DNA from 4 places in the Halomonas sp. AOP27-A1-41 genome. Region 2 is predicted to be linked to each of the others. Evidence: predicted binding sites of a transcription regulator. Region 2 holds the regulator's gene; each other region holds the start of a gene.

Region 1 (4,946 bases), on a different contig from region 2:
AGGAGTGCCTGTGCCGGGTTACACCCAAGGCGACAGCGAATGGTCGCCCGACGCCAAGCTCGCCGTGGTCATCGAAACCGCCACCCTGTCAGAGGCGGAGCTTGGCGCTTACTGCCGCGAAAAAGGCCTTTATCCCGAGCAAATTCAACAGTGGAAAGCGGCTTGCCTCGAAGGCGCTGGTCGGCAAGAAGATCAGGAAAAAGCGGCGCAAAAGCAACGTAAAGAAGACCGTAAGACCATCAAGCAACTCAAAGCGGAAGTGCGACGCAAAGACAAGGTAGTGGCAGAGACGACGTCGTTACTGGTGCTCTCAAAAAAGCTCGACGCCTTGTACAGCGAAGATCCCGACAGCGGCGAGGACGACTAACGCCGCTCGACGAACGTGCAAGGCTTATCGCGCTATTTGACGAAGCGGTTATGGGGGGCGCTTCCCGCTATCAAGCAGCCGATATTATCGATGTAAGCGAGCGCACACTAAAGCGTTGGCGATCTGAGTGTGGCACTGTTGTTGAGGATCAGCGTCCACAGGCGGCACAAGGGAGGCAGCCGCATCAGCTGACGCATGAGGAAAAGCAGACCATTTTGAACACGTGTCATCGTCCCGAGTATCAGAGCTTGCCGCCGTCTCAAATCGTGCCCTTACTGGCAGACAACGGCGTCTATCTGGCCTCCGAATCGTCGTTTTATCGGGTCTTGAAAAAGCATCACCAGCAGCATCATCGTGGCCGTACGAAAGCACGCCGCACAGTACCCGCGCCGACCAGTTTTACGGCGACAGGGCCGAACCAGGTTTGGAGCTGGGATATTAGCTATTGCGCCTCCGTTGTACGAGGCCAGCACTGGTATCTCTACCTGATCATGGATATCTACAGCCGCAAAATCATTGCCTGGGAAGTTCATGAGACGGAATCGGGCGACTTGGCTAAACAGCTGATGGAGCGTGCATTATTGCGTGAGAAATGCTGGCATCAGCCGCCGGTGTTGCACTCGGATAATGGCGCGCCGATGACGTCCTATACGCTCAAAGCGAGGTTAACCGAACTAGGGATGTTGATGTCTTACAGTCGACCGAGAGTAAGCAACGACAACCCTTACTCGGAAGCGCTGTTCCGTACCGTCAAATACTGCCCAGCATGGCCCACCAAGGGCTTTACATCGCTGAGCGCGGTACGAGAATGGATGTTGGTGTTCGAGCGGGCTTACAACGAACAGCACCTTCACAGTGGCATCCAATATGTCACGCCAGCTGACCGGCATCGTGGCGTTGATCGAAAACGCCTTGAACGTCGTAAAGCGGTTTATGAAAGCGCTAAGCGTCGCTATCCGAAACGCTGGTCGGGCAGCACCCGAAACTGGGAGGTCACTGGTTCAGTGTCGCTTAACCCAGGGAAAGTGCAGGAAATCGAGCGTAATAAAAAGGCTGCTTAAGTGCAGCCATTTGGACAACTGGGTTGAAAATCACCGCTATCACCACGTGAGCGGACGCCTGGCAACTGCAATATCTCATCGACAGTTAACCAATCGCCGCTTTCCATCACGGCTCGACGCGCTCTTGCTTCCATCTCAGCTTCGCGCAAACTAGTTGGCGTGGTCATAATCTTAGGCACCCTTATTTTGGGTATGTACTCTGGTCCATTATCCTGGGGGCTATACTAATAAGTTAGCCGTCGCGGAAGTGATCGTCGTGGTACTTGAGGCTAGCCATGCATAAGCGGCCGATGATGGATAACGTCTAACCACCTTACGGTGTTCAACCTACCAGTGAGATAGCTTTGTTGGCTCCTCACTTTGAATTTGTTCTTCCTTCCTATGGCTACAACCTAGCGGATAGATAAAAGCGCTGGAAAACTATCAATCTCAAGATCAGAAACGCTAGAGAGGATTGATCAGCTCATCACCTTGTCCCTCGGAAGGTTTGTTAACAGCCGTGCTAACCGGCCAATGTTCAACTAGTCCCGCATCGATATGCCGCACCATGCTGCGGATTGTCTCTTTATCCGTCAGGTCAGTAGCAAGCCAGTGTTCAAGACTGTCGTCGTCCAAAATTAACGGCATCCTGTCATGCACATCGGCAGCACTGCCTCGAGCTGGCTCGGTGAGAATGGCACATCCTAGACCTCCATCATCCCGTTCTGCGTAGATAGCGGCGAAGTATAGGGGCTCTCGATCCCTTCGGCACAGATAATGAGGCTGCTTAGGGGGCGTGTTCTTGATCCATTCGTACCATCCGTCAGCGAGTACGAGGCACCGGTGTTTAGCAAATGCCGATTTGAAAAAGTTATTAGTCGCAACGGTTTCAACTCGCGCATTTATGGGTTGCGTGCCTTTCCCTTTGGCCCACGATGGGCGAAATCCCCACCACACCTCTTCAAGCGTGGGAGCAGAGTCCTCAGACGCCTGCCGTATGCTCGCGATCCAGGTACCCGGCGCCACATTGTAGCGCGGTCGAATGTCGCGCTCAGACATAACCGCACCGACCTTTTTGGTCAGCTCAGGTATCGGGGTGAATAAAGCAAATCGTCCGCACATAGCTGCAGGATAGACGAGAATTGGCCATCCAAGTCAGCCTACGCACCAAAATCGCGGTGCCCTCATCTAACCACCGTCAAAATAAGGTGGGCTTGCCAACACGATAAGACCAACGAATGAAGAAGAGTGCTTGCGATTCACTAGGCTGATCGCTTATTGTCAGCCCTTAATACTGTATATATTAACAGCTATATAGGGAGGCGCTTATGAGCAAGAAAACTTACCCACGGTCTATGCAACGGCCATTCAGTAGTCCCCGTACTCTTCCAGTTATCGTTGGAGGATTTCCTCTTCAACGGGATGATTTGAGAGAGGAAGGTACGCAGTTGTTGGCGGTTTGGGGGACTGAACAAGACGCGCTACTCGCACCGCTTGAAAACATTGAGGTGCATCTACCAGGCACATGGCGAGCGATGGGGAGCATGGCATGAGTATGCATTTCACCATTCTTGGACGCGTCGACACCATGGCTCGACCGCTAAGGCTGCCTTTAGCGGGTGGCGAAGTCCGCGCTGGTTTCCCGAGTCCCGCAGACGATTATGTCGAGGTCGAATTAGATCTTATTGCCCATTTGATTAAGCACCCTAGTGCAACGTTCTTTCTGCGAGCCAAAGGCACCTCCATGGAAGGCGATGGCATTAAAGATAATGCGTTGTTAATTGTCGACCGGTCTATCAATCCTCAGCCAGGCCATATCGTGATCATGAGCGTGGACGGCGAGCTGACGTGTAAAAAGCTAAGCATCATGGGCAGTCGGCCGTATTTGGTGGCCTCTAACCCAGAGTTTAAGCCCATCCCTCTCACTGGGCATGATTGTCACAATTGGGGTGTGGCCACCCATAGCATCCAACCGCTAGCACCCGGTTTCACCGTATGATTGCCTTGGTCGACTGCAATAATTTCTATGTCTCCTGCGAACGAGTCTTTGCTCCCAGGTTGGAAGGCCAAGCTGTCGGCGTTTTGTCGAATAACGACGGCTGCGTGGTCGCGCGTTCGCAAGAAATCAAAAACTTAGGTGTGGCAATGGGAATGCCTGCCCATCAGATTGATCCGCATATTCGTCGACAATGCACATTGCTCAGCTCAAATTATGCGCTTTACGGTGATATGAGCAGCCGCGTTACTGATGTTCTCTCACAGCATACGCCTCACGTGGATGTATATAGCATTGATGAGTCATTTCTATCGTTTGAGGGCTTTGAACCAGACACATTAGAAGAACGATGCCAATTAATGCGACAGCAAGTTAAGCGAGATACAGGTATTCCGGTTAGCGTTGGCTTAAGCACTAGCAAAACGCTTGCAAAAATTGCCAATCACCGCGCTAAAAAAGAAAGTGTTTTCAATGGCGTGGCCATGATGGACCCTAACAGCAGCGACACCCGGGAATTCCTGGAGCAGCTACCCGTTAATGAGATATGGGGGGTAGCAGGTCGCAGTGCAGCGCGGCTTCATACTCTAGGCATAGAGAATGCTTGGCAGCTGCGCACCGCCAGCTCTAAGCATTTGCGGCGCCATTTCAGTGTGGTCATGGAACGTCTGGTTTATGAGTTGAGGGGCGAAAACTGCATATCACTCGACGACATGAGCCAACCAAAAAAACAGATCATGGTGTCCCGCTCCTTCGGCCGGCTCACGACGAACAAAACCGATCTGCACGAAGCCCTACGCGTGCACGCATCACGTGCTGGTGAAAAGCTACGACGACAAAACGGCTTGGCGCAGGCATTGATGGTGTTTGTTCACACCAATCGCTTTCGGCAAGATCTGCCGAGCTACAGTAAACGGTTAGTAATACCGCTACCTCACCCCACCGATGATAGCCGCGAGCTCATCAAAGCTGCCATGGCAGGGCTAGAAAGAATTTTTAAAAAAGACATCTGGTACCAAAAATGCGGGATTATGCTCATTGATTTGTGCGATCACGACAATGAACAACTAGGGCTGCTCGCCGAACCGATCAGTGACGAGAAACGTGCTCGTAATGAAAAATTGATGGCCACGCTCGATAAGCTCAATCGCGAACACGGAAAAAATACCGTCCGGATTGGCATGCCTCGCAAACAGAATGCTTGGGAATTGCGTTGCGAGCACCGTACACCACGCTACACCACACGCTGGGAAGAGCTAGCAGTGGCCAAAACCTAGAAAAGAGCTGCCATCCCTGGCACTCCTACCTCTTTTCACTACCAATAATCACATCCCTGTTGTGACGCATTCGACGTGCTAAAGCGGCGATCCTGGGCGTCACACTTTCACCCTAGCCTTTATCAAGCCATTTTTATGTAAGCGATTGACCACAGCGTTTGTAAGCAATGGCTTACAACAATCCGTTATGCAATGAAACTAAAAACGATTGGCGATATGTGTGCCACTAACCCAATTGGCAGCAACTAAGCCAGTGGTACTTCAGCTTA
Region 2 (4,946 bases):
ATACAGGGCGGTTGAGGGTGGCAGGCTTCGCAGTGCAGTCCCAAGTGGTCCATAACGATCATGTCGCCATTAACGGGTGCTAAAGGTGCGCTGATGCCCAAGGAGTCTGCAATAGCTTGGTGGGCCTGCTGGTGGCGCGCTTCGCCGTGCACGGGGATCAAATATTTGGGCCTGATCCACTGGTAGAATGTGATGAGTTCTTCTTGCGCAGGGTGGCCTGTGGCGTGCAGCTCTGGATGATTAACCTCATCAAAGATCGTGACCCCAAGTTGGACCAAGCGTTTTTTGAGCTGCTCAATGGGGCGCTCATTGCCGGGGATAGCTTTGGCAGAAAAAATGACGTTATCGCCAGGCTCAAGGTCAATAAACGGATGGCGCCCTTGGGCGAGTCGTTGCAGTGCTGCACGAGGCTCACCTTGGCTACCTGTGGCGATAATCACCACTTCATCGGGGGGCAAATAGCCCAAATCATGGGGGGGGACAAGCGCTGGGAAGTCATCCATGTAGCCAAGCCCGCGTGCAATGCTCACCATGCGCTCCATGGATCGCCCCATCAAACTGACCCGACGGCCGCATTGATGAGCCGCCCGGCCAATGGCCAGTACGCGTGCCAGGTTGCTTGCAAAACAGGAGACCACGACGCGGCCCTTGCATTCCTTCAGGCTTTTAGCCAGCGCTTTAGCCACATCGCCTTCACTGCTGGAGTGGCCAGGCAGAGGGGCATTGGTTGAATCACCTACTACTAAATCAATCGGGGCAAGCGCTCGAAAGTGCGCCGCGTTAATGGGCGTGCCAATCAGCGGCTCTGGGTCCAGCTTCCAATCCCCTGTGTGCATTATGCGGTAATCGCCCGTCACGATGACCAGCGCGCAGCTTTCAGGGATCGAATGGGTAACCGGCAAATAGCGCACCGAAAAGGGCGCCGTTTCCATTGCTTCGCCCGGCTCGATGATCTTAATCGCGGCGCTACTTAGCTGGTGTTCAGCGAATTTCGCGCGTAAGAGGCCTGCCGCAAGTGGGGTGGCATAGATAGGGCAGTTCCACTTGGGCCATAACCAGGCAACCGCGCCAATGTGATCTTCATGTCCATGCGTTATAAATAACGCTTGGGGCGTTATGTTCAGTGCCTCGGCGGTGCCCAGGTTAGGTACCTGAAGGGGCGAGTTAGGCAAATCCTGGCGAATCATCATGCCGCAGTCGACCGCGATCCAGTGATCGTCGTATCCATACAGCGTTAGATTCATGCCGATTTCACCACACCCACCCAGCGGCAGTAGGCGCAGAGGCGGGCGGCGGCGAGGACGAAGTTGAACGCGTGGTGGATGCATCGGTTATGAAAAGCCTAAAAAGTAATGCCTTAACTATACGGGAAGGCAGGGGCGGCTAACAATGACCCCCGACATTAGATAACGGTGCTTCGTTAATAGGGTTCCGGTACACTAGGCAGCCGTTATTTACGGCGTCGCTATTTAGCCGCTGTTTGCGGCGCCGTTGCACTATGCCAATAGACGATGCCAATAGTGGTTTGTCATTTGTATTTCGTAGGTCGTCAAGAGTACTTCACATGTCTCATTATTACCGTTTAGTCGTTTCCTGCCCCGATCAGGTGGGTATTGTTGCCCGTGTGTCTGGATTTATTGCTCAACAAGGCGGCTCTATCACCGAGGCCAGTCAGCATTCTGACTTGCAAACGGGCCGCTTTTTTATGCGTTATGAGATATTGGCCGATTCGCTTGGCATGTCCGTTGAAACATTACGCAGCGCCTTTGAGCCAATTGCTCAAGAGTTTTCCATGCAGTGGGCGCTAATGGATACTCAAAAGCGTCGGCGCGTCATCCTCATGGTCTCCCGTGAGTCTCACTGCCTGGTGGATTTACTTTACCGTTGGCAGGCAGGTGAGCTGGATTGTGATATCGCCGGTGTGATTTCTAATCACGAAGACATGCGCTCAATCGCTGAGTGGTACGGTATTCCTTATCACCATGTGCCGGTGGACCCGAATAATAAGGAAGAGTCGTTTACTCAGGTGCAGGAACTTATTGATAACGCGCGAGCGGACTGTATTGTATTGGCGCGCTATATGCAGATTCTGCCCCCGTCGTTGTGTGAGCGCTATGCTGGGCAGGTAATTAATATTCACCACAGCTTCTTGCCTTCATTTGCTGGCGCCAAGCCTTACCATCAGGCTTATGAGCGCGGCGTAAAGCTAATTGGCGCGACGTGCCACTACGTGACGGAGGAATTGGATGCCGGGCCGATTATTGAGCAGGATATTCATCGTGTGAGTCATTGCCATACGCCAACCGACCTGGTTCGCTTTGGGCGCGATGTAGAAAAAGCCGTATTGGCGCGAGGCCTGCGCTGGCATCTGGAGGACCGCGTTTTGATCCACGGCAATAAGACCGTTGTCTTTAGCTAAGCGTTTTAAAAACTGTTTAAGCTGAACCAGTAACAAAACAAGGGGGTGGTCATGAAAATGGCCACCCCCTTGATGCTTTTCAAATCCAATTCCACGCAAACGGCTTATTAGCCTAGCGCTTGGCCATTACCGCCACGGATGACGCCTACACCTACGCCTTCAATATCCAGGGATTGGGTTCGCAGGTCGATTTCAATCGGTGCAAAATCAGCGTTTTCCGCAATCAGCATGACCTGATACCCTTGGCGTTGAAAGCGTTTTACAGTGACTTCATCTTCCAGCCGCGCAACGACGATTTGCCCGTCACGTACACGATCAGTGCGGTGCACCGCCAGTAAATCGCCTTCCAGGATGCCCACATCCTTCATGGATAAACCGCGTACCCGCAGGAGGTAGTCGGCTTTAGGGGTGAAATATTCTGCGTGTAGCGGGCAGTAACGGTCGATATGCTCCGCTGCAAGGATCGGGCTGCCAGCGGCCACTTCACCGATGACTGGCAAGCCCATCGGCGGAAGATCATTGCTGTTGGCTGCAACGGTGGCGGGTAATTCGCTAACGTCCTGAACTTCCTGGTTGGGGAGGCGAATCCCCCGCGACGTATTGCGAATAATCCGGATAACGCCTTTACGCTCAAGAGCACGTAAATGCTCTTCAGCGGCATTGGGGGATTTAAAGCCCAAGGCCTTGGCAATTTCGGCGCGGGTGGGAGGGTAGCCGAATTCACCCATGGTTTTTACTATAAAATCAAAAACATGTTGCTGACGTGCTGTGAGTGGCCGCGACATACCAAACTCCATAAACAATAAAAGACAGTCGGTATCTGTCTGCTTGATCAGTATGTGTTTAAGTATACAGTATGTTGCTCTATCCAGTACATGGTTAAAAAAGCAGCTTGTTAAAACACTGTCTGTGAGCGGTAAGACGTTTGAATTAACGCTAATGTGCAGGGTAGCCAATTAAAAAAATCGGTGAATAAGGGTGATTGAGCCTGATTAAGATATGACTTACTATTCTGGCATGTTTTAAACACTCGTTTCTCCGGAGGCCATAATGGCACAATCTGACACGGTGTCACGCATTCTGGATACCGCTGAGGTGCTGTTTGCAGAGCGTGGCTTTGCTGAAACGTCACTGCGTAACATTACCAGTAAAGCGCGAGTAAACCTGGCGGCTGTTAATTATCATTTTGGTTCCAAGAAAGCTCTTATCCAAGCCGTATTCTCGCGCTATCTAGACCCGTTTACTCAGCGTTTTCATGGTGCGCTCGATGAGCTTGAAGCCCACTACGCCGATCGTGCCATCCCCCTGGAAGAGCTACTTGAAACAATGGCCACCACGGTGCTGGCAGTGCCTGCTGAACGGGATAGTTTGAAAGTCTTCATGCGCTTATTGGGATTAGCCTATAGCCAAGCGCAGGGGCATTTACGGCGCCATATTCAAGAGCAATATGGGGATGTGTTTACCCGCTTTACCGGGCTTGTGCGTAAGGCGACCCCTGATTTACCCGATGCCGAGCGTTTTTGGCGGCTGCACTTTATGTTGGGTACGGTCATTTTCACCTTGTCGGGGCTGGATGCGCTACGTGATATCGCCTCCAAGGATTATCAGGAGCAGGTGACTGTGCGTGATTTAGTGCGACGCTTGCGCCCTGTGGTCGTTGCCGCCATGAATGCTCCACTGCCGCAAGAGGTTGAAGGAGCGCAGCATGCGAACGCCCCTGTTAGCTGAGTTGCCACCTAAAAAAGACGGCTGGATCGAAATTGATACCGGCGCACAAATCCTGCGCTGGTGGCAGGGTCAAACACCAGACTTTGAGTGCGCTATCTCTACTGGAGGCGCTGGCGTTGGCCAGCAAGAAGGAAGTGGCCAAACGCCGCATGGCTGGCACTATGTTCGCGCGGCAATTGGCCATGAACAGCCGGTCAATGCGGTATTTAGAGGCAGGCGTTTTACCGGTGAAATTTTCTCAAGTGACTTGGCCGACGCTCATCCGACACGTGACTGGATTTTGACGCGTATTTTATGGCTGTGTGGGTTAGAGCGAGGATTTAACCGTGCAGGCACGGTTGACTCTCAGCGCCGCTATATTTATGTACACGGAACGCCGCCCGATCAACCGATGGGCAAACCTGCTTCACATGGCTGTGTTCGTATGCGCAACGAGGACCTGCTTTATATCTTTGAGCGCGCCGTGCCTGGAACGCCTGTTTGGCTACATGGCAGCCATCTGTAATGGCTTTACGCAGAGGCTTTTTTGACTCTGTGCGTTGATCGTCTAAAATCATCGGCCCTTTTGTTGGATCCCTGCTAATGACTCAACCTATTGGCCCGGTCATGCTCGACCTGGAAGGGCCTGAATTATCCAATGCTGAAAAGCGCTTGCTGCTTGAACCTGCTGTCGGTGGCGTGATTTTGTTTGCCCGTAATGTGGAAGACGCCTACCAGGTGCGCAAGCTGTGTAGCGATATAAGGCGCATACGGGGCGATCTTTTATTGGCGGTTGACCAAGAGGGTGGCCGCGTACAGC
Region 3 (4,946 bases), on a different contig from region 2:
TACAGCACTGGCCAGTTGGCGGCGCTCAAAACGAGCATGAATGATGCAGGCAACCATCAAAAGTGCCGTAACGCCCCAAGCCGCCCACACGTAAGGTCCGTGTCCGCCCATGGCCAAGAACGCGCCAAACGATGTAAATGCCATTACTGCGCCTCCCTGATCAAATCCCTGACCCAACGCTTATCAATTTCCCGACGCAGGATTTCACTCCGCGTACGCGTCAGTGTGAGAGCGATAAAAAAACAGTAGAAGCCCAGCACCATGATCAGTAACGGCAGCCACATTTCCGTGGGCATAAGGGGCCGCGACGTCAACGTAAAGGTCGCCGACTGGTGGAGCGTAAACCACCAGTCCACCGAGTACTTGATAATCGGAATATTGATGACCCCAACCATGGCCAGTACCGAAGCCGCTTTTGCCCCCCCCTCACGACGGGCAAAAGCGCTGCGCAGGGCGATCACCCCCAGAAACAGGAACAACAGAATCAGCATGGAGGTCAGTCGGGCGTCCCACATCCACCAGGTGCCCCAGGTGGGGACACCCCACACCGCCCCGGAAAAAAGCGCCACAAACGCCATCACCGCTCCAAACGGCGCCATGACTGTCGCGGCCATATCCGCCACCTTGATCTTCCATACCATGAAGACCAGGCTCGCTGCCGCCATCGAAACAAACACCGACTGGGCAAGAAAGGCGGCGGGCACGTGGACATAAATGATCCTGAAGCTATCGCCCTGCCCCTGATTCACCTCGGTGGGTGCAAAGGCTAACCCCCATACCGTACCGGTCGCAATGAGTACCAGGGAGACTGCCCAGCACCAGGGCTGCACCTTTGCACTCATTGCATAAAACGATTTGGGAGAGCCCCATTTATGAATAAAGGTCCACATGGTGTGTTCTGTCCTCAACCGTTGATACTGATGCGTAGCGAGGCGGCAATCGCCCAGGGAGCCAACAGTAGCGACGCGGCCAGCAGGGCCCCGAGCATGGCCAGGTGCACCGCGACACCTTCACCGATGACAGCAGCCTGCACCGCCCCGACCCCAAAAATAAGCACCGGTATATACAGCGGCAGTATAAGCAGCGACAGCAGTACACCGCCTCGCGCGATACCGACGGTCAACGCCGCACCAATCGCGCCAAGCAGGCTCAAACTGGCACTGCCCAGTAAAAGCGAAAGCGCAAGCACCGCGTAGCTGCCCGGAGGCAGGGCCAGCATCACACCCAGAAGCGGCGCGACCAGTGCCAGCGGCAGCCCGGTCAACAACCAGTGGGCCAGCACCTTGGCCAGGCTAAGCGCGGCTAGCGGCTGAGGCGCGAGCAGCATCTGCTCAAGGCTGCCGTCGTCATAATCGGTGCGAAACAGGCTATCCAGCGACAAAAGCGCCGCCAGAAGTGCCGCTACCCACAAAAGACCTGGCGCGATCAGCGCAAGTACGGCGCGGTCGGGTGAAATGCCGATTGGGAACAGCGTTATCACCAGCGCGAAGAAGACCAGCGGATTGAACAGCTCGCCGCGGCGTCTGAACATCAGTGTTACATCACGCTTCAGGGTAGCGGTAAAGGCGATCCACAGCCCGCCCGGCACCGGCGTTTCAAGTAGTGTAGTGGTCGCCTTCTGCCCCTGCGTCATTGTCTACCCCAGTTGAATACAGCGAGCGGCGGGCGAAGCATCCAGCGCATGGTGAGTGGTTACCAGAATGCTCCCCCCGGCTTGAGCATGAGCTGAAAGCTGCGCTTCAAGCGCGGCTACGCCTTGGTGGTCAATGGCGGAAAACGGCTCGTCAAGCACCCAGAGCGGACGGCGCGTCAGCGTTAACCGGGCCAGCGCCACACGGCGCTGCTGACCCGCCGACAGCTGGCCGACCAATACGTCCTCAAAACCGCCAAGCCCTACTTGCTCCAAAGCGCTCAGGCGCTGCGATTCATTACCCCGCTCGCCGCTTAGCGCCTGGTACCAGGCCAGGTTTTCAAGCGGTGAAAGCCCGGCCTTGATGCCTGGCGAATGTCCCAGATACAGCAGGTTAGCCAGATAATGTTCACGCACCTTGCGAAGTGGCGCGCCGTTCCAGAAAAGCTCGCCTTGGTAATCACTCAGTTGACCTGCCAGCAGCTTTAACAGCGTGGTCTTGCCGCTGCCATTGGGGCCTTCAATTCGAACAATGTCACCGCTGCGAATCGTGAGATCGAGCCCTTCAAATAGCCAGCGCCCATCACGCTCGCAGGCTAGTTGTCGTGCTTGCAGGCACAGGCTCAAAGGTGTCTCCCAACAGGTTGATAGTTGGCCAAAACTCTACACGGAAAGCCACGTTATCTCCAGCCAATCGCAGCAGCCGTGAGAATGCACCAGGCGTGCCGACGGTATCAGCATTTTGAATAGCCAAAGGCACTGGATAAAAACAGCACTACCACTGTATGCAAAAACAGCTGTATACTAAAACACTGTATGAAAAGACATACCAACAGCCTACTGGCTTGCCACTACTAAACGCCTAGGGAAAGGGCGCTGCATTGGAGAATTTCCTATGAATATATCGATGTCAGCACCAACTCACGCCGGTTCTACCGTATTGAGCAGCGCGTCCTGCGCACCTAAAGGCATTCAATCGGCACGCGCCTTTAAAACAGCACCACGCAGAACGCGGCACAATACCTACGCCCTAAAAATACGTGGCAACCGAATGCGTGATTGCAACTTGCTTGATGGAGATGTCATTATTATTCGGCGTTTTCAATGCGATACCCACGAAGAAACCGCCGTCGCTCACATCAATCAGCAACCTGTTGCGTTGAAGCAGCTCTCGATCAGTCGCTTTGGCGTACATTTATGGCCTGCCGATACCCAAGCGCCGGATCTCTTTTTGCACAATCGTGATATTCAAGTGTTAGGAATGGTAATGGGTGTGGCGCAGGATAGTGCCAACGACCTTGCTGCCAATTCTTATGGCCTTATGGAGCACTGATTGCGTTATCAAGTTCCTGATTTAGCTGCCTCGCAGTGGCATACCGCCGAGATAGAAGTCGAAAAAAGCCAGTTTCTGGCGTGGCTATGCCATGCGCCAGATGTGGCCGCTTTTAGTGCACTTCTTGAAGCGGCAAGAGCCGCTCACCCCAATGCCAGCCATCACTGTACGGCTTATATTGCTGGGCCGCCTGGGGAGCAAACGCTGATTGGCTTTTCCGATGATGGCGAGCCTGGCGGCACGGCCGGTCGGCCAATGTACCAGGTACTTCAAGGCCGCCAAATGGGTGAAATCGGCGGTGTCGTGACGCGCTACTTTGGCGGCACCAAACTAGGCACCGGCGGGCTGGCACGGGCTTACGCTCAAGCCATCAGCCATGCATTGGAAACCTTACCGACGCGTGAAGTGATTGAGCGAGACGCCTACACGCTACGCCTTACCTTTGCCAGCGAGGCGATCGCCCGCGCCTGGTGCGACGAAAAGACCATCCCCATTGAACACGTCAACTACGATGGCGAAGGTGTTCAGCTCACCATTGGCTGGCCCCGCGACCATACGTTCGACCTTTCCCCCTTGGAAAATCGCCTAAAGTGCACGCTGGACGTTACCCCGGTAAACGCACCCGCCCCCTAAACCAAAAACGGCTTACGGAGTAAACCGTAAGCCGTGCATGGGGCACTTCTGCTTCCCCGTCAATCCTGTCTATTTATCCCAAATATTTAATCATTACCCCGGCAGCCACGGCAGAACCAATTACCCCTGCCACGTTTGGACCCATCGCATGCATCAACAAGAAGTTATGCGGATTGGATTCCAGACCGACCTTATTAGCTACACGCGCCGCCATAGGCACAGCGGATACCCCGGCAGCACCTATCAGCGGATTAATCGGCATACGGCTCATTAGGTTCATTAGCTTGGCCATTAACACCCCGGCGGCGGTACCGATCCCGAAGGCCACGATGCCCAGCCCCAGAATCCCGAGGGTTTCCACCGTCAAGAAGCTTTCCGCCATCAGCTTTGAGCCAACAGAAAGCCCTAGAACGATCGTCACGATGTTGATCAGCGCATTCTGGGCGGTATCCGAAAGCCGCTCTACCACGCCGCATTCGCGCATCAAATTACCAAAGCAGAACATCCCCAGAAGCGGTGCTGCGTCGGGTAGAAACAGCGCGACCAGGATCAACAGCATGAGTGGAAAAATCACTTTTTCCAGCCTGGAGACGGGCCGCAGCTGCGTCATTTTTATCTGACGCTCTTTTTCAGTGGTTAACAGCCGCATGATAGGTGGCTGGATTAACGGCACCAGCGCCATGTACGCGTAGGCCGCCACCGCGATAGCACCCAATAGCTCTGGAGCAAGCACGCTGGACACATAGATAGACGTTGGCCCATCGGCGCCGCCGATAATCCCGATCGCTGCCGCCTGGTTCAGCGAGAAGTCCATGATGCCCATGGAGGTCAGCACAACGGCACCAAACAGCGTGGCGAAAATACCAAACTGGGCCGCAGCACCTAGAAACAGCGTACGAGGGTTGGCAAGCAGCGGGCCAAAGTCAGTCATGGCGCCCACGCCCATAAAGATCAACAGCGGCGCGATACCCGATGCAATGGCCACTGAATAGAAGTTATACAGCATGCCATTGCTGTAACCGACGCTTGTCGCAATATCCTTAGCGGCACGCAGCTGCTCTGGCGCTACCTCACCATGGGCAACCACTTTGAGCGTTTCACGCCACGCATCAATACCCGCCAAAGGATCCAGCATTACGCCCAGCGCGGCCCCAACCTGCTGAAGCACGGCAGGCTTGCCAACCTCAATGGCCTGGTCCAGCGCTGAAATCGCAAGGCCAGCTTCGGGAATATTGGCAAGAATTCCCCCAAAACCAATCGGCACTAACAGCAGCGGCTCAAATTTCTTATGGATCGCCAAATAGAGCAGCAGCAGCCCGACCCCGATCATGACCACTTGGCCAAGCTCAA
Region 4 (4,946 bases), on a different contig from region 2:
GCGATAATACGCTGGCGCTCAACAGGCAAAAGCCGTGCTTCCAAAACGGCGGGGTCGACGTTCCAGGGCAGATGAAGTGCCCCCAGGCAGAGCGCAACGGCTTCATCCCAGGCAGACTCGGTGCCGTGGCCATAGTGCAGTCCGGCCAGATAGAACTCGCTGGATACCCAGCGCAGATAGTCGCGTAGTGTAAAAAGATCGCTCACCAACGCCGTATCCGGCAACGAAAGGGTTGAGTGAGAGGTCTCAGCATTGAGGTGCGTGGTCACAGCGACTCCTGATAAACGAAAACCATACATGCAGCCACATGCGGCTACACTCATTGATAAAGAAAAGATTGTACCTGTAAAGATTGTACCTTTGACGCCGCCCGGTTCACAGCGCCGCTCAGCTCGCTATACTGTCGGCAGTTTATATGCTTTCTTGTTTTACTCTTTCTTCCTTTTCACACTTTGAGCTTGATATGACGCGACGCCACCTGCCCAACGATGACGATATCAGCGCTTTTCGCCAGGCGCTGCAAGCAGCAGGCGTACGCCGTATTGCACATAATCAAGCCGACCCCGGCAAGCCCAAGCGCAATGATGAAGCCCAACAGGCGCGGCGTAATGCGGCGGTTCAAAACAGCACAGTACAAGCCAGCGGCCGCACATCGGATGGCCGGGTCGAGGCCGTGCGCCCGTCTGAGTACCTTGAGTTTAGCGTGCCCGATTTACCCTGGCGTACCTTCAGCCAGTTAAAGCGTGGCCAAACCGAGTGGCAGGCGGGGCTTGACCTGCACGGCTACACGCTTGAAGAAGCCCGCGCGGAGCTTGAAAGCTTCTTGCGCGATGCATCAAGCCAAGGGCTGCGCTGCGTGCTGGTGGTTCACGGCAAGGCGTGGGGCACCACTTCAGATTTTCCGGTGCTTAAGAGTCACACCAATACCTGGTTACGCGAATGGCCGGGGGTGCTGGCCTTTTGCTCGGCCATTGATATTGATGGCGGCACCGGAGCAGTCTATATATTGCTGCGTAAGCGCGGGGCGTAACGCCGCTCAACCGCTCTCTTCACTGCTCTACTGGCACTTTTCCAGTGGCTCGCTGCCTCACTCTGTCGCATCCGAGGCAATGCTGGGCATGCGCCGCTCCAGCGCCTCATCGGCCAAGTGCCGCCCCAGGCGGATCAAGTCTTTGGCGCGATGAAACTCATACGTACTGCATACTGTCTTGGGAATCTCGATCAATATATCGGGCGGATAACCGGCAATTTTGTATTTTGCCAGGGCCGCTTGGGTAATATCAAACGACTCTAAAATCATATCGAGCTTGCTCCACTCGCGCTTGCCTCGCGTCTCAACGCTCTCTTCAGCGCCAGCTTCCACGCCGCTGTCCTCTTCACTGCTGCCAAGTCCCTCCCATAAACGCAGGGTGGCTTGGCGCACGTCGCTCATCCAGCCGCCAATCTTTTCATCACGGTCACGCTCTTGCGCCGTTCGGCTGTCATTTTCCTCGTGCTCACGAGGCAGGAGCTCTTCCAACGATACCGGCTGCGGGCTATGTGCCGTTACGTTAATCGCAATCACCAGGTCTGCTTCGTGGGCAGAAATAACCGGCATGATAGGCAGCGGATTAAGCAGCCCGCCATCGACCAGCACCTGATCACCAACATTGACCGGCGTAATGACGCCAGGAATGGCGATAGAGGCACGAATGGCGCGCAGTAACGGGCCATTTTGAAACCACACTTCGCGCTGGCGAACTAGGTCAGTCGCCACCGTTGTCACCGGAATAGGCAAATCCTCAATGAGCACATCGCCTACCAACGCTTCCAACTTGCTCATCACCTTATTGGCACGCATGGCACCCATCGGGCTCCAGGTCACATCCACCAGCTTTAGTACGTCCAAATAATCGAGATTACAGACCCACTCGCGATACTCGGGCAGTTTGCCAGAAGCGTAAATGCCACCAATCAGCGCGCCCATGGAGCATCCCGCCACTGAAATAATCTCAAAGCCTCGTGCTTCCAGGGCTTCAATGACACCGATATGGGCATAACCGCGCGCCCCGCCACTGCCCAACACCAAAGCCACTTTTTTCCCGCTACCCGCGTGCGTCAGTTGATTCATTGGCTATTCCTATTGCTCTTGAGCCGACCGTATAACCGCTTTACACGGCTGCCTCCCAGTGGGCGGTGGCGAGTTCCGCCACAGCGGCAACCGCTTTAGATTCTAAATGTAGATGATGCCCGCCAGGCAACACATGGCGGGTCAGATCATTAACCGCCAAGCGCGCCTGCTCGGCCCAGGCACGCTTTCCTAAAATACCCTGCTCGCCTTCAATCAGTAGTACCGGCGCCTGAATACACGCTAACAGAGCCAGCACCTGCTCAGGGGTAAAGCGCACCAGAGAGGGTTTTAGCAGTCGACTATCCGTACACATTTGTAGATAGCCATCGGCAGTTGCTTGCGTATTACGCTCAACCAACGGCATCGCCGCTACACTATCCAGCGTGGTGACGCCACCGGCTACCCGCGCGGCAACCGCACTTTCGATATCAGCATAGCGTGGTGGGCGGGAAAGCGGGCGACGATGGGCAATAAGCCCTTTGCGCAACTGGCTGGCAGTTTCTTCCGCAGGCGTATTCAACGCCCCCAGCCCGTCAATCAAGGTTAACCGGGCAATACGCTCTGGCATGGCGGCGGCCAGTAGGCAGGCAACCGCCGCGCCCATGGAGTGGGCCAGTAAAGAAGCCTGTTCAATACCTAGCGCGTCCAGCGCATCAAGCACGTCGTGGCAGTAATCCCACAACGCATAGTCGCTTCCGAAAGCGGCATGCTGGGAGTGTCCATGGCCACGAAAATCAATGGCTACCACGCGGATATCCAGCGCATCTGCCAAAAGCGGAGCCAAGCGGCTAAAGCTTGCCGCGTTATCCAGCCAGCCGTGTAGCGCCAGCCAGACAGGTGCATCCACGCGGCCCCAGCCCAGTGCGGCCAAGCGCCCTTGCGCAAGCACCAGCGGTTGCGCAGTGTGTCGAGACGCGTGCTGGAGTGTCGGTTCACGCATACATTGTTTTCCTGATGAAGTGGTCATCTCGTTGGCAAATAACGCGACGCCTTTAATGTTCCTGAATTCAGCTTTCAGGCAATGTCTGGATGACGGTATCAGTAACAAACGTTACCATGCCAGGCGCAATTCTTCCGCCGCTTTTCCCCAACCCTTGCTAATGGTGCTGCCATGAAACCACGCCGCGATACACGCGCCCGTAACCTTGTTTTTTTTATTGCTGTTGTTAGTGCCATCGTCGTGGGGTTGTGGCTAGCGCGCTAGGCTTGCCTAATCGCCGCTCAACGCTTGCAATTTAAACCTCACGAATAAATACTGTATATACATACACACTATATTCAGTGAGGATGCCGACGATGTCGTTGCCTCCATCGACGCTCGTGCCCACCTTGCCGTTAACGTCTCAGCCGTTGCCTTTTTCATCGTTACAAGGCCGTGCGGGCTTTAGCGGCTTTCCATCACCAGCGCAGGATTACGAACCGCGTACGCTCGACCTCAACACGCGGTTAATTAAAAACCCTACCCAGACGTTCTACCTTTCCGCCGCTGGTGACAGTATGGAAGGCTGGGGGATTTTTGATGGCGACCTGCTGGTCGTTGACCGCAGCATTAAGCCTCGGCTAGGGCACATTCTGGTTGCCATGTTTGAAGAGGAAGTGCTGATTAAGCGCTACGCCCTCTACCAAAATACGCCGCATCTCTGCTCTGCGCATCCTCACTACCCGCCGCTTCCTTTGGAAGGCACCGAGTGCCAGCTCTGGGGAGTAGTGCGTGCTGTCATTCATGAGTATGTCCGATGATCGGCCTGGTCGATGCCAACAACTTTTACGTCAGTTGTGAGCGTGTGTTTGATCCTGCGCTGGAAGGCAAGCCGGTGGGCGTTATGTCGAACAACGACGGCTGTATCATCGCCCGCTCTGCCGAGATGAAAGCCATGGACATCCCCATGGGCATGCCATCGTTTAAGCTCGAAAGCCTGCGTAAGCGTGGTGACATTTACCTCAAGTCATCCAACTATGAGCTGTATGGCGATATGTCGGCCAGGCTGTGCCAGCTACTGCGCGATACCTGCCCAGCCGTGTCGCCGTACTCCATTGATGAAATGTTTATTTACCTGGAGGCGTTCAGCAACCAGCAGTGCCAAACCCTGGGCGAATGGCTGCGTCGGCGGATTCGGCGTCATTTAGGCCTGCCGGTATGCGTCGGGCTGGCCCCTACGCATACACTGGCGAAGCTTGCCAACCACCTGGCCAAGCAGGCGACTCACTATCAAGGCGTGTGCCTGCTAACGGGAAAAGATGCGGCAACGATCGCCTTGCTTAAACAGACACCGGTGGGCAGCGTATGGGGCGTTGGGCGCCGGATTGCTGAGCGGTTAGCGATCAGTAATATTAATACCGCTTGGGACTTACGTGAGGCTGACCTTCGGCTACTGCGCAAACATTTTTCGGTAGTGCTGGCCCGCACGGCGCTGGAGCTGCGCGGTACGCCCTGCCTGCAGATGAATGCGCTGGATCAACCGCGCCACCGCATTATGACGTCGCGCTCATTCGGCCAATCAACCGGCAGTAAAACAGAAGTACATAACGCGTTACGCCAACATGCCCAGCGCAGCGCCGAAAAACTCCGTCAGCAGCACAGCCTAACGCGAGCCGTGATGATTTTTTTAAACACCAACCGCCACCGCCGAGACCAACCCCAGTATTTTCCTCACACCATGGTGCCCCTGCCCTCACCCAGCGATGATACGCGCACAATTCTTGAGGCCGTTCACCAAGGGGTTGAACAGGTTTACCGGCCAGGCTACCGGTTTATGAAGGCAGGTGTGATGCTGCTGGATCTGGTTGATGCCGAGCAGCACCAGCTCTCGTTGCTACATCAACCGCCGCGGAACCG

The links. The regulator LexA, encoded in region 2, represses DNA repair genes until DNA is damaged. The targets are predictions, from matches to a motif close to TACTGTNTANNTANACAGTA.
Region 1: ACT3TC_RS09000 (LexA family protein) is a predicted target of LexA. The motif match lies at 2,700-2,719, and genes of this name have one in related genera.
Region 3: ACT3TC_RS10240 (LexA family protein) is a predicted target of LexA. The motif match lies at 2,410-2,429, and genes of this name have one in related genera.
Region 4: ACT3TC_RS05815 (LexA family protein) is a predicted target of LexA. The motif match lies at 3,364-3,383, and genes of this name have one in related genera.

Annotation. Positions count from the first base shown of each region.
Region 1 covers NZ_JBQSXT010000011.1:14,568-19,513, forward strand. Annotated here, with positions in the region: one part of gene ACT3TC_RS08985 (IS3 family transposase) at 1-311, shown strand, start outside; one part of gene ACT3TC_RS08985 (IS3 family transposase) at 311-1,428, shown strand; gene ACT3TC_RS08990 (hypothetical protein) at 1,425-1,595, opposite strand; gene ACT3TC_RS08995 (SOS response-associated peptidase) at 1,873-2,529, opposite strand; gene ACT3TC_RS09000 (LexA family protein) at 2,957-3,406, shown strand; gene ACT3TC_RS09005 (Y-family DNA polymerase) at 3,403-4,677, shown strand.
Region 2 covers NZ_JBQSXT010000022.1:21,283-26,228, forward strand. Annotated here, with positions in the region: gene ACT3TC_RS13735 (ribonuclease J) at 1-1,244, opposite strand, end outside; gene purU (formyltetrahydrofolate deformylase) at 1,565-2,419, shown strand; gene lexA (transcriptional repressor LexA) at 2,527-3,204, opposite strand; gene ACT3TC_RS13750 (TetR/AcrR family transcriptional regulator) at 3,470-4,147, shown strand; gene ACT3TC_RS13755 (L,D-transpeptidase family protein) at 4,125-4,652, shown strand; gene nagZ (beta-N-acetylhexosaminidase) at 4,730-4,946, shown strand, end outside.
Region 3 covers NZ_JBQSXT010000013.1:38,026-42,971, forward strand. Annotated here, with positions in the region: gene ccmD (heme exporter protein CcmD) at 1-144, opposite strand, end outside; gene ACT3TC_RS10225 (heme ABC transporter permease) at 144-890, opposite strand; gene ccmB (heme exporter protein CcmB) at 905-1,633, opposite strand; gene ccmA (cytochrome c biogenesis heme-transporting ATPase CcmA) at 1,637-2,257, opposite strand; gene ACT3TC_RS10240 (LexA family protein) at 2,526-2,963, shown strand; gene ACT3TC_RS10245 (IMPACT family protein) at 2,964-3,596, shown strand; gene ACT3TC_RS10250 (sodium ion-translocating decarboxylase subunit beta) at 3,670-4,946, opposite strand, start outside.
Region 4 covers NZ_JBQSXT010000006.1:12,128-17,073, reverse strand. Annotated here, with positions in the region: gene prmB (50S ribosomal protein L3 N(5)-glutamine methyltransferase) at 1-269, opposite strand, end outside; gene ACT3TC_RS05830 (Smr/MutS family protein) at 464-1,030, shown strand; gene ACT3TC_RS05825 (patatin-like phospholipase family protein) at 1,088-2,110, opposite strand; gene ACT3TC_RS05820 (alpha/beta fold hydrolase) at 2,151-3,050, opposite strand; gene ACT3TC_RS05815 (LexA family protein) at 3,407-3,850, shown strand; gene ACT3TC_RS05810 (Y-family DNA polymerase) at 3,847-4,946, shown strand, end outside.